3 regions of the Bacillus sp. NEB1478 genome follow, and region 3 is predicted to be linked to each of the others. Evidence: riboswitches for the same ligand, from Rfam matches in the RefSeq annotation. Region 3 holds a riboswitch; each other region holds the start of a gene.
What was found. Region 3 has a riboswitch for cyclic di-AMP ahead of RGB74_RS16800 (APC family permease). Riboswitches for the same ligand answer to the same signal wherever they lie in the genome.

Region 1 (3,280 bases), 170 kb from region 3:
AGATTTATTCGTATCAAAAAGGGTTTCTGCATCAAAAAGTCATTATAGTTGATGGAGATACAGCTTCGATCGGAACGGCAAATATGGACATGAGAAGTTTTCATTTGAATTTTGAGGTCAATGTTTTCTTATTAAACACAAAGTCCGTTAATGATTTAGTGGAACAATATGAAAGTGACATGGAAGATTCAAAAAAATTGCGCCCAGTTGAATTTTACAAGCGAGGTCTTTATGAACGAACAAAAGAATCATTTGCCCGTCTCTTTTCAGGCGTACTTTAAATAGATGTAGTGATGAGATTCGCGGTTTATCAAAAAACTAAGGTATAGAAGAGTCCCTTTGAGAATAAGGTTGTACGAAACAATCAATTCTTGAGGGGGCTTTTTTTATGGATTGGTTAGAGGCTGTTATTTTAGGAATCGTTCAAGGATTGACTGAGTTCCTGCCTGTTAGTTCTACAGGTCACCTTTTACTAGGTCGCAAGCTGTTTGACTTAGACGAAGCGGGATTGTTTCTGGACAGCATGCTGCATATCGGAACGCTTCTTGCTGTTATGACAGTCTATGGAAAGGAAATTTTACAGGTTTTAAAAAAACCCTTTGGACGTACGGGTATCCTGCTCATAGCAGGAACGATTCCAACTGCTGCAATCGGACTGCTATTTAAAGATTTTTTTGAGGAGATTTCTAAGACAGGCATAACAGTCGGGTGGGAGTTCTTAGCTACAGGCTTGCTTCTTTGGTGGGCTGATTCGTTTAAAAGAAATGGCTACAAACGAGTAGAGGAAATTACAATAAGAGATGCCGTTATAATCGGTACGTTTCAAGGAGCAGCTATACTTCCTGCTGTGTCGAGGTCCGGGTTAACGATCGCGGCAGCGCTGTTTTGTAAAATTGATAAAAAAGCAGCAGCTTACTTTTCCTTTTTATTATCGATCCCATCGATAGCAGGCGGGGTCGTTCTTCAATCAAAAGACCTTTTCACGGGTTCAGCTCCAGTTGTTTCTTTTGAGGTACTGGCATTAGGTACTGTAGCATCTGCGCTATTTGGTTACATTGCGGTGAAATGGATGATTAAACTGCTGCAAACAGGAACATTAAAAGGCTTTGCAATCTATGTCTGGCTAGTTGGAATCGTCGTTCTTACTCTTCAATTTTCAGGGAAAATGTAAAGTATTTGTGAACCTATAAAAATGGATTGACAATTAATATATGGAGGATTACAGTATATGTAATTCAAAATTTAGCAGGCTTTAGATCGCTGAATTTACAGTTAATTCTTAATAAAGAAGAGCATTGTAAAGCGGGGGAACCAATTTTTTGGGGTGAATTTTGCACAACGCAAAAAGGGATACTCCAATCCCTAATCCGACAGCTAACCCCGTAAGCGTCATGTCACTGGAGAGGTCTAAAATGGTGAGTAACCAGACCCGCTTTTTTGTGTGGTCTTTTTTTTGTTTTTTCACTTCCATAAAGATAACTGGCTACTTGGATGAATTACGACGTAGTGACAAGTTTAAGTTTAAAGTATGAGTGCAACTAAAGCTGGCGGAAACAGTCTAGCATTTTAGCTAAGTTTTCTTTATAAATTCTTTGTGACCCTCTTAACCAGCTAGGCTAGGGAACAACAAAGCAAAACTTCGAAATGAGTTTAAGGGGAGAATAATCAATTATGAAAAAAAAGCAGTTTGCAGTAATAGGATTGGGTCGCTTCGGCGGTAGTATTACGAGAGAGTTTGCTGAAATGGGATATGATGTCCTTGCAATTGATAAGGATATGGAAAAAGTAAACGAATTCGCTACAATTGCAACACAAGCAGTACAAGCTAATTCTACAGATGAGAAGGTCATGCAGTCTTTAGGAATTCGCAACTTTAATCACGTAATCGTTTCAATTGGTGAAGATATACAGTCAAGTATTTTGACAACATTGCTTTTAAAAGAAGCTGGAGTAAATAAAGTATGGGTTAAAGCTCAAAATGACTACCATCATAAAGTACTGGAAAAACTAGGAGCAGACCGTATTATCCATCCGGAACGAGATATGGCACTAAGAGTCGCACAGCTTATCTCATCGGAAAAAATTATTGATTTTATCGAGTTATCACAAGAACATAGTATTGTTGAGATAGGTGTAACAGATAAATTAGTAAATAAAACATTAACTGATTTAGATGTTCGTGCCCGTTTCGGATGTAATATTGTAGCGATTAAACGCGGTGATGATATTCTTGTTTCACCTATTGCGGATGTAGAACTCAATTATGGAGATGTTCTTGTAGTCATTGGGCGCAATGAGGATTTAAACCGCTTTGAGGATGAGGGAGTGTAAATTTGGCACTGTTTGTTAATAAATCAAGACAATTTATGTACCACCCATTTTCTTTAAAGCCGCCGCAGATTTTAGCTTTGCTTTTTTTGTTTTTAATCATTGTTGGAGCTGTTTTGTTAAAACTGCCAATTGCTCACGAGAAGACTTTGTCATGGGTGGATGCTTTTTTTATTGCAACGTCTGCATCTACCGTTACAGGTCTAGTGACCGTTGATCCAGGAACGACATTTACTTTATTCGGTGAGATCGTCATTCTTTTCTTAATCCAAGTCGGCGGTCTAGGCGTTATGTCATTTGCTTCACTTATCGTAATTATGCTTGGAAAAAAAATATCGATTAAGCAAAGAATGCTAATGCAAGAAGCACTTAATCAGCCCTCTTTAGGCGGGGTTATTAGGCTTGTAAGAAATTTATTTCTCTTTTCGATTAGTATTCAAATCATAGCAATTACTATTCTTTCTATACGATGGGTACCGGATATGGGCTTTTCAAAAGGTGTATATTATAGCGTTTTCCACGTGATTTCAGCGTATAATAATGCCGGATTTGCGCTATGGTCAGATGGATTGATGAGATATGTAGGTGATCCAACGGTTAACCTTGTTATTACATGGCTTATCATTACTGGTGGAATTGGATTTACTGTATTGATTGACTTATGGGTGAGTAAAACGTGGAAAGAGTTAACACTTCATACAAAAGTGATGATTATCTCTACATTTGCAATAAACATTTTAGCTATTTTACTCGTTTATTTATTCGAGTTTAATAACCCGAAAACATTAGGTGTACTTTCAGGAGCGGAAAAACTGTGGGCCGCTTATTTTCAAGGAATCTCTCCAAGAACTGCTGGCTTCAACTCCATTGATATGACAGCGATTCAGCCAGATACAGCTCTCTTGATGACCTTGCTAATGTTTGTAGGAGCAGGTAGTGCTTCAACAGGCGG
Region 2 (3,280 bases), 1.7 Mb from region 3:
AAATAGAGCAAAGTAAATAAAAGCCCCATTTATACACCTCCATAAATTTCTGCTATTGCATTTATACCCTTAGACTTAAAGAATTAACAATGAAACAAGTTTGAACTCGTTTCATAAAGATGTTTCCTCTCTCATATAGTTCGGTATAGGAGGGGATTAATTTGACTGGTTTTTTAATTACCTTGTTACCGGCAGGACTATTATGTGGAGGAGTTGCTTTACTCATACATTCTTTAACGAGAAAAGATACACATCACTATGATAAAGAAAATTTATGGTCAGACTTTGATCTTGAACCAGAGGATTATCATATGAAATAACACATTCAGCACTTGATATTTTCCCTCGTTATGGTAAAAAGTAATAAAACAAAACAATTAACTAGAATTGAGGGCATAACGTGCGGAAGGTTTCAAAAAAATGGTTATTAGGCGGAGCAGCTCTCTCTGTAATACTCTTTATTGTTTTCCAAGTGTTTGGACAAACTGATGAAACAAGCGGACAAGAAAGAAATCAGCCGATAAAAATTGTCGCACTAGGAGATTCGTTAACGTATGGAGTTGGTGATCCAACCAGGTTAGGTTACATTGGAGTGGTTCGAAATAATATCCGAAAACAAACAGGAAGAAATGTTATTTTAAATAACTTTGGTATAAGCGGTCAGCGATCTGATCAGCTGCTGCATCAATTAAATAACGGTGTTGTTATTAAGGCATTAAAACAAGCGGATTATGTTTTTGTATTTATTGGGACAAATGATTTCAGGCGTGCAGCAGGCTGGAATTTTAGACAGCTTCCGAAAGAACCGATTTTGCTTGGTCAAGAAAAATTAAGAAAAAATCTCACTACAACATTAAAGACAGTAAGAAAAAATAATTCTTTTGCTCAAATTTATGTGCTGGGTCTATACAATCCATATTTTGGAGAAGAGTACGATCCAGATGCTCCTAATGTCATCCGGGGATGGAACGATACAATACTGAGTGTTAGCAAAGAAAGCACATTAACAAAATACGTATCAACTTATGAGCTGTATGAAAATATTGAGAAAGAAATGTATTTTTCAGACACGCTCCATCCCAATAGAAGAGGTTATTTAAGGATGGGGAACTGGGTTTATAAACAATGGAAACCGTAATTTCACCTAAACCTTATCCAAAAAAATAGCTGACTCTATTAAGACCATTGTATATACGTCTTGTGAGTCAGCTTTTTTTATTTATTAGCTCTTTTAAACGGCTTTGTTGTTTGGAATGAAGGTTGCGTCACTTCCTATGGAAAATTAACAATACTAGTTAACAGAGTTATTTTTTAAATGTAGCGTCCAATTTACCGTTCATATCAATTAAGAACCCAATTTCTCGGCCTAATAATTCCCCAAGTTCTTTTGCTTTTTTTTCACTTTCATTCTTTATTTGTTCTATTGTAAGTTCACCTTTTAATTTTGAAGCTCCAACGATAATGCTTAAATCACCTTTTTCATAAAATACAATTTTCATATTTATACCTCCCTGAAAATAAAACCTTTTACATATTTCGCTGTTTTCTACATGCTTATGGGGTAAGAGAAAGAATTTGGAAAAACATTCATAATGGCTTAATTGTATAAAATGGCATAATTATGCATTCGACAAATCTTGACAAATTTTTATATATGTTGATAGAATTAAAGCATAATAATATGATTCGCTGAATTCTTCTGTTCTATTCTGAACATGAAGAAACGGGGGAACCAACTTTGGCATCTAGCCTTGGGATGAATTTGTTATATACAAAAGGGATAACTCTCAATTTCCTAATCCGACAGCTAACCTCGTAAGCGTTTTTGGAGAGAGACTTTATACATGGGCTAAGTCTGTGTATTGCGGTATATTCCCACGGAAAATTTGTCTCTTTTTTTCGTGGTTTTTTATTTGCCGGCATGATTATAGCATGTATAAGAGCATCCTCCGTACTATGACTATAGGGATAATAGTTAGAAAAATTCGAAAAAGGGGATGAGTCCATGAAATTGTCAACGAAGATTTTGATTGCTCTGGCATTGGGGGTTATTGCAGGTCTAATTTTAAATATTGCAGCACCCGATGTATTCTCAACATTGGATAAATTTTTATTAAAACCGGTTGGAACATTATTCTTAAACTTAATTAAAATGCTTGTAGTACCTATTGTGTTTTTTTCAATCGTTCTTGGAACAGCCGGGCTTGGTGACCCTAAAAAGCTAGGACGTATTGGGGCGAAAACAGTTGGATACTTCCTTGCTACTACAACGATCGCTATTATCATCGCAATGGCGTTAGCACTTATTTTTAAACCAGGTGCTGGTGACTTCAAAACAGAAGGAGCAAAATTCACAGCTGAAAAAGCTCCTGCCGTAACAGATACTTTATTAGGAATTATCCCTACTAATCCTATTCAAGCGATGGCTGAAGGGAATATGCTCCAAATTATTGCGTTTTCAGTTTTTGTAGGATTTGCATTAACAATGCTAGGCAGTAAGACAAAAGGAGTTATGAGCTTAATTGAACAAGGTAATGAGATTATGATGTACCTTGTTAATGTAGTCATGAAATTTGCTCCATATGGCGCATTTGCGCTAATTGCTTCTGCTATCGGAAGCCAGGGTATGAATGCTATAAAAGCAATGGGACTTTATATGATTATCGTAATTGCGGCACTTGCTCTTCATTCTGTTATCACGTATGGCGGTTCGATTGTCCTATTTGCTAAGAAAAATCCTCTTTGGTTCTTTAAAGGATTTGCGCCTGCCATGTCTGTGGCATTCAGTACTTCGAGTTCAAACGCAACACTTCCGATTTCTATGAAAACAGCTCAAGAAAATTTAGGCGTACGTAAGTCGGTTAGTGGATTTGTTCAGCCTCTTGGTGCAACGATTAATATGGATGGAACTGCCATCATGCAAGGGGTTGCGACGATTTTTATCGCCCAGGTTTATAATGTAGATTTGAGTATCAGTTCATTGCTTACTGTAATCCTGACTGCTGTTTTAGCAAGTATTGGTACAGCTGGAGTTCCTGGTGTAGGATTGATCATGCTTGCAATGGTTCTTAACTCTGTTGGTCTACCTGTAGAAGGTATAGCCTTAATCCTTGGAGTTGATCGTTTGCTGGATATGTTAAGAACTGCAGTTAATATTACTGGAGACGCAGCCTGTGCAGTCATCGTTGATAAAGGCGAAGATAAACATGCAGTCTCAACTAAAACTTCTGAAGTCAGTGCTTAAAAGAAAGCTGCGGGGTGAAATTCCCTGCAGCTTTTT
Region 3 (3,280 bases):
CTTCAATAAGTCTTATTCTCAATTGTTCTCCTACTAAATCATAATGCTTTTTAATCCTATGAAAGAGGAGGATAATGATTGGTAAAAATACTAGAACTGACCAAACTTGATCGAACTTAGTTAAAAAGAACATAATGGTAACGATGAAACTGATAAGTGCACCTGTTGCATTGATAATAAGTTTTGATACCCATCCCTTTGGCTTTTCCCTAACCCATTTAACGATCATCCCTGTTTGTGACAGAGTAAAAGGAATGAATACACCAACAGCATAAAGTGGGATAAGATGTTCTGTCTGTCCTTGAAACACGATAATCAAGATAATCGAAGCAATCCCCAAGGCGAGGATTCCATTGGAATACCCAAGCCTGTCACCTCTAATCGTAAACATTCGAGGAATAAACCCATCCTTAGCAAGGTTAACAGCAAGTAATGGAAAAGCAGAGTAGCCTGTGTTTGCTGCAAGGATTAATATCAACGCTGTTGTTCCTTGAATGAAGAAATACATAAAGCCTCTGCCAAATGTATCATTAGCAATTTGGGAAACAACCGTTTCCGTTTCACTTGGAGTAATTCCATAATAGTAAGCTAGATAGACGATTCCCGAAAATAATACTGCCAACAATGCCCCCATTGCCATTAATGTTTTTGAAGCATTATTAGGAGCTGGGTCTTTAAAGTTAGGAATCGCATTTGAGATTGCTTCAACCCCAGTTAAAGCCGAACTACCAGAAGCGAATGCCCTCAGAAGCAGAAACAAACTAAGACCTGCAACAGGCGTACCTATTGGTGTATGAAGTTCAGGTGAAACTTGTCCTGTAGCAATATTGTAAATACCAACACCAATTAAGATAAACAGAGCTAAAACAAATAAATAAACCGGATAAGCTAAAATGGAAGCAGACTCTGTTAAACCCCTTAAATTCAGAGTTGTAATAATTAAAACAAAAACAATCGCAATCAAAACATTATGTTCATGCAAGCTTGGAAATGCTGAAGTAATGGCATCTGTACCAGCTGAAACACTAACCGCCACAGTTAATATGTAGTCCACTAAAAGTGATCCCCCAGCTACCAATCCAGGATTCACACCCAGGTTTTCCCTCGAAACGACATAAGCTCCGCCTCCATGAGGATAAGCAAATATGATTTGTCGGTAAGACAAGATAAGAGCAGTTAGTAAAATCAGCACACCCACTGCGATGGGAATTGAATACCAGAATGCTGCTGCACTTACTGTAATAAGAACAATCAATATTTGTTCTGGCCCATAGGCCACAGAAGATAATGCGTCTGATGAGAGGATCGCTAATGCCTTGGTTTTATTAAGCTTCTGTTCCCCAAGTTCCGTTGACTTCAAGGGTCGACCGATTAAAAATCTCTTTAAAGAAGATAACATAGAAGTACACCACCATCATTTTAGTCATAATTAGATTACCCAATTTGTGTGATAAATCACTTTTCAAGCATTAAATTTTGCACATAAAAAAGCCCACAGGTCATTACGAAATAGACCTGCGGACATTAATTTTCTTGTCTCACAAGCTTCACCTTCCCACTCATAAACGCTTACGAGGTTAGCTGTCGGATTCGGGCCTTTGAGTAGCCCTACCTGCTTTAGGATTCACCCCTCGGATTTGAAAAAATCCATTAACGGTTCCCCCGCACCTTTAGGTTTCAGCGATTTAAGAAATACGAAACTGTTGATTATCATACTCCTGCTTTATCTTCTTGTAAAGATGTAATTAGAAAACAATAAACTTTTTTATCAAATTTACAAAATAAATCTCTATGCGTACTTCTCAAGAACAGCTCTTTTAAAAATAAGAAAAAAGAATCTAAAGCTTTGGCTATCCCTGTGAAAAACAGTAATAGAAAAAACACGCCAGCAGCGTGTTTTCTTTGATATTTTTAAACACTTGTTTAATTTTAGAGGTACTTCTGATGTACCCTCTTCCCATCAAACGTGAAAGGAACAGGTTTCTGTTCAATCTTTGTTTCCATGTGTACTGGAAGGCCCCAGAGATGATGACCTGCGGCAAAACTTTTTCCGGATACTTAATGAGTTACATATCTTCATAGCTATGATTGAGGTATAGCTCCCCATTTTTCATATAGTCACTGTCATTACAATTATCCGCCATTTTTAGAAGTCAAATTAGTGTTTTGGTCATTATAAAGTCCAATTGTTCTTCATCTCCCATATAAAAGGGGTGGGCACCAGTTTGAACAAACTCAAGTTTTTTGTAAAAAGCAATGGCATTTTCATTTTTTTCCCATACACCTAGCCAGATTTTCTTTTTATTACCTTCCATCGCAATTTCTATAGCTTTATTTAGCAGATATTTACCAAGCCCATGTTTTTGGAATTTATTCCTTATATAAATCCTCTCGAGTTCAAGTGTTTCATCACCCATTTCTTCAGACTGAGCATCATCGATATTGACCTTTAAATATCCAGCGACTTCATTATTAAAATAAACAAAAAAGAATTGAGAAGAAATATTGGATAATTCTTTTTCTAATTGTTTTAAGCTAAAGGCCTTTTCTAAATAGGCATTCATATTTTCGGGTGAATTCTGATGCTTAAATGTCTCATTAAATGTTTCATAACTAATTTCTTGAAGTTTGAGTGAATCTTCAAAGGTACACTTTTTAATATTAATAGTCATTTAAATATGTCGCTCCTTAATATAATCAATAATTTCTTTTGATTCCTTTTTTTACAACTTCCCAGTCTTTTTCTATATTTTTTCTTACTCTTTGAAGAAGATTAAAAATGGTTTCTACTTCTGTTTCAGAAAATCCCTCTAATGCAACGATATTGGAATATTCATGTTCTCTTTTTATAAAAGGAAAAACATTATTCCCTCTCTCTGTTGGAAAGAGTTTTTTAATTTTTTTGTTATGTTTATCCTCTTTCTTTTCAATAAAGCCATTAATTTCAAGTTTTTTTATAGCACGAGCTGCTGTTGTTCGATCTACTTTTATCATCTCAGCTAACTTTTCTTGAATGATTCCTGGATTTTCACATATTCTCACAAGGTACAAATACTGCCCTTTTGTAAGATCATATTCTTTAAATTCTATATTACTTATAGAATCTAATGCCCTTGCTATCATTCCAATTTCACGAAGAATTTCCTTCATAATAGCTCCTTAGTACATATTTTTGTTGCAAATATAATAAAACGTTATACATTAAACCTAACCTTAATTTGTTGCATTTGCAACAAAAACGGTAAAGAGGTGAGTAAAGTGAATTATGCGTTTTATGTCT

Region 1: it holds a riboswitch for cyclic di-AMP, as region 3 does, so the genes downstream of both, RGB74_RS15895 (potassium channel family protein) here and RGB74_RS16800 (APC family permease) in region 3, are expected to answer to the same signal.
Region 2: it holds a riboswitch for cyclic di-AMP, as region 3 does, so the genes downstream of both, RGB74_RS05090 (dicarboxylate/amino acid:cation symporter) here and RGB74_RS16800 (APC family permease) in region 3, are expected to answer to the same signal.

The regions. Positions count from the first base shown of each region.
Region 1 covers NZ_CP134049.1:3,155,335-3,158,614, reverse strand. The annotation lists gene cls (cardiolipin synthase) at 1-281, shown strand, start outside; gene RGB74_RS15900 (undecaprenyl-diphosphate phosphatase) at 389-1,171, shown strand; cyclic di-AMP (ydaO/yuaA leader) riboswitch at 1,249-1,405, shown strand; gene RGB74_RS15895 (potassium channel family protein) at 1,672-2,331, shown strand; gene RGB74_RS15890 (TrkH family potassium uptake protein) at 2,367-3,280, shown strand, end outside.
Region 2 covers NZ_CP134049.1:1,066,601-1,069,880, forward strand. The annotation lists gene RGB74_RS05070 (TrkA C-terminal domain-containing protein) at 1-29, opposite strand, end outside; gene RGB74_RS05075 (hypothetical protein) at 162-320, shown strand; gene RGB74_RS05080 (GDSL-type esterase/lipase family protein) at 401-1,138, shown strand; gene RGB74_RS05085 (hypothetical protein) at 1,305-1,499, opposite strand; cyclic di-AMP (ydaO/yuaA leader) riboswitch at 1,678-1,838, shown strand; gene RGB74_RS05090 (dicarboxylate/amino acid:cation symporter) at 2,006-3,244, shown strand.
Region 3 covers NZ_CP134049.1:3,329,920-3,333,199, forward strand. The annotation lists gene RGB74_RS16800 (APC family permease) at 1-1,399, opposite strand, end outside; cyclic di-AMP (ydaO/yuaA leader) riboswitch at 1,552-1,693, opposite strand; partial or broken gene RGB74_RS16805 (stage V sporulation protein R) at 1,930-2,129, opposite strand; gene RGB74_RS16810 (spermidine/spermine N(1)-acetyltransferase) at 2,154-2,672, opposite strand; gene RGB74_RS16815 (MarR family winged helix-turn-helix transcriptional regulator) at 2,698-3,150, opposite strand; partial or broken gene RGB74_RS16820 (YitT family protein) at 3,259-3,280, shown strand, end outside.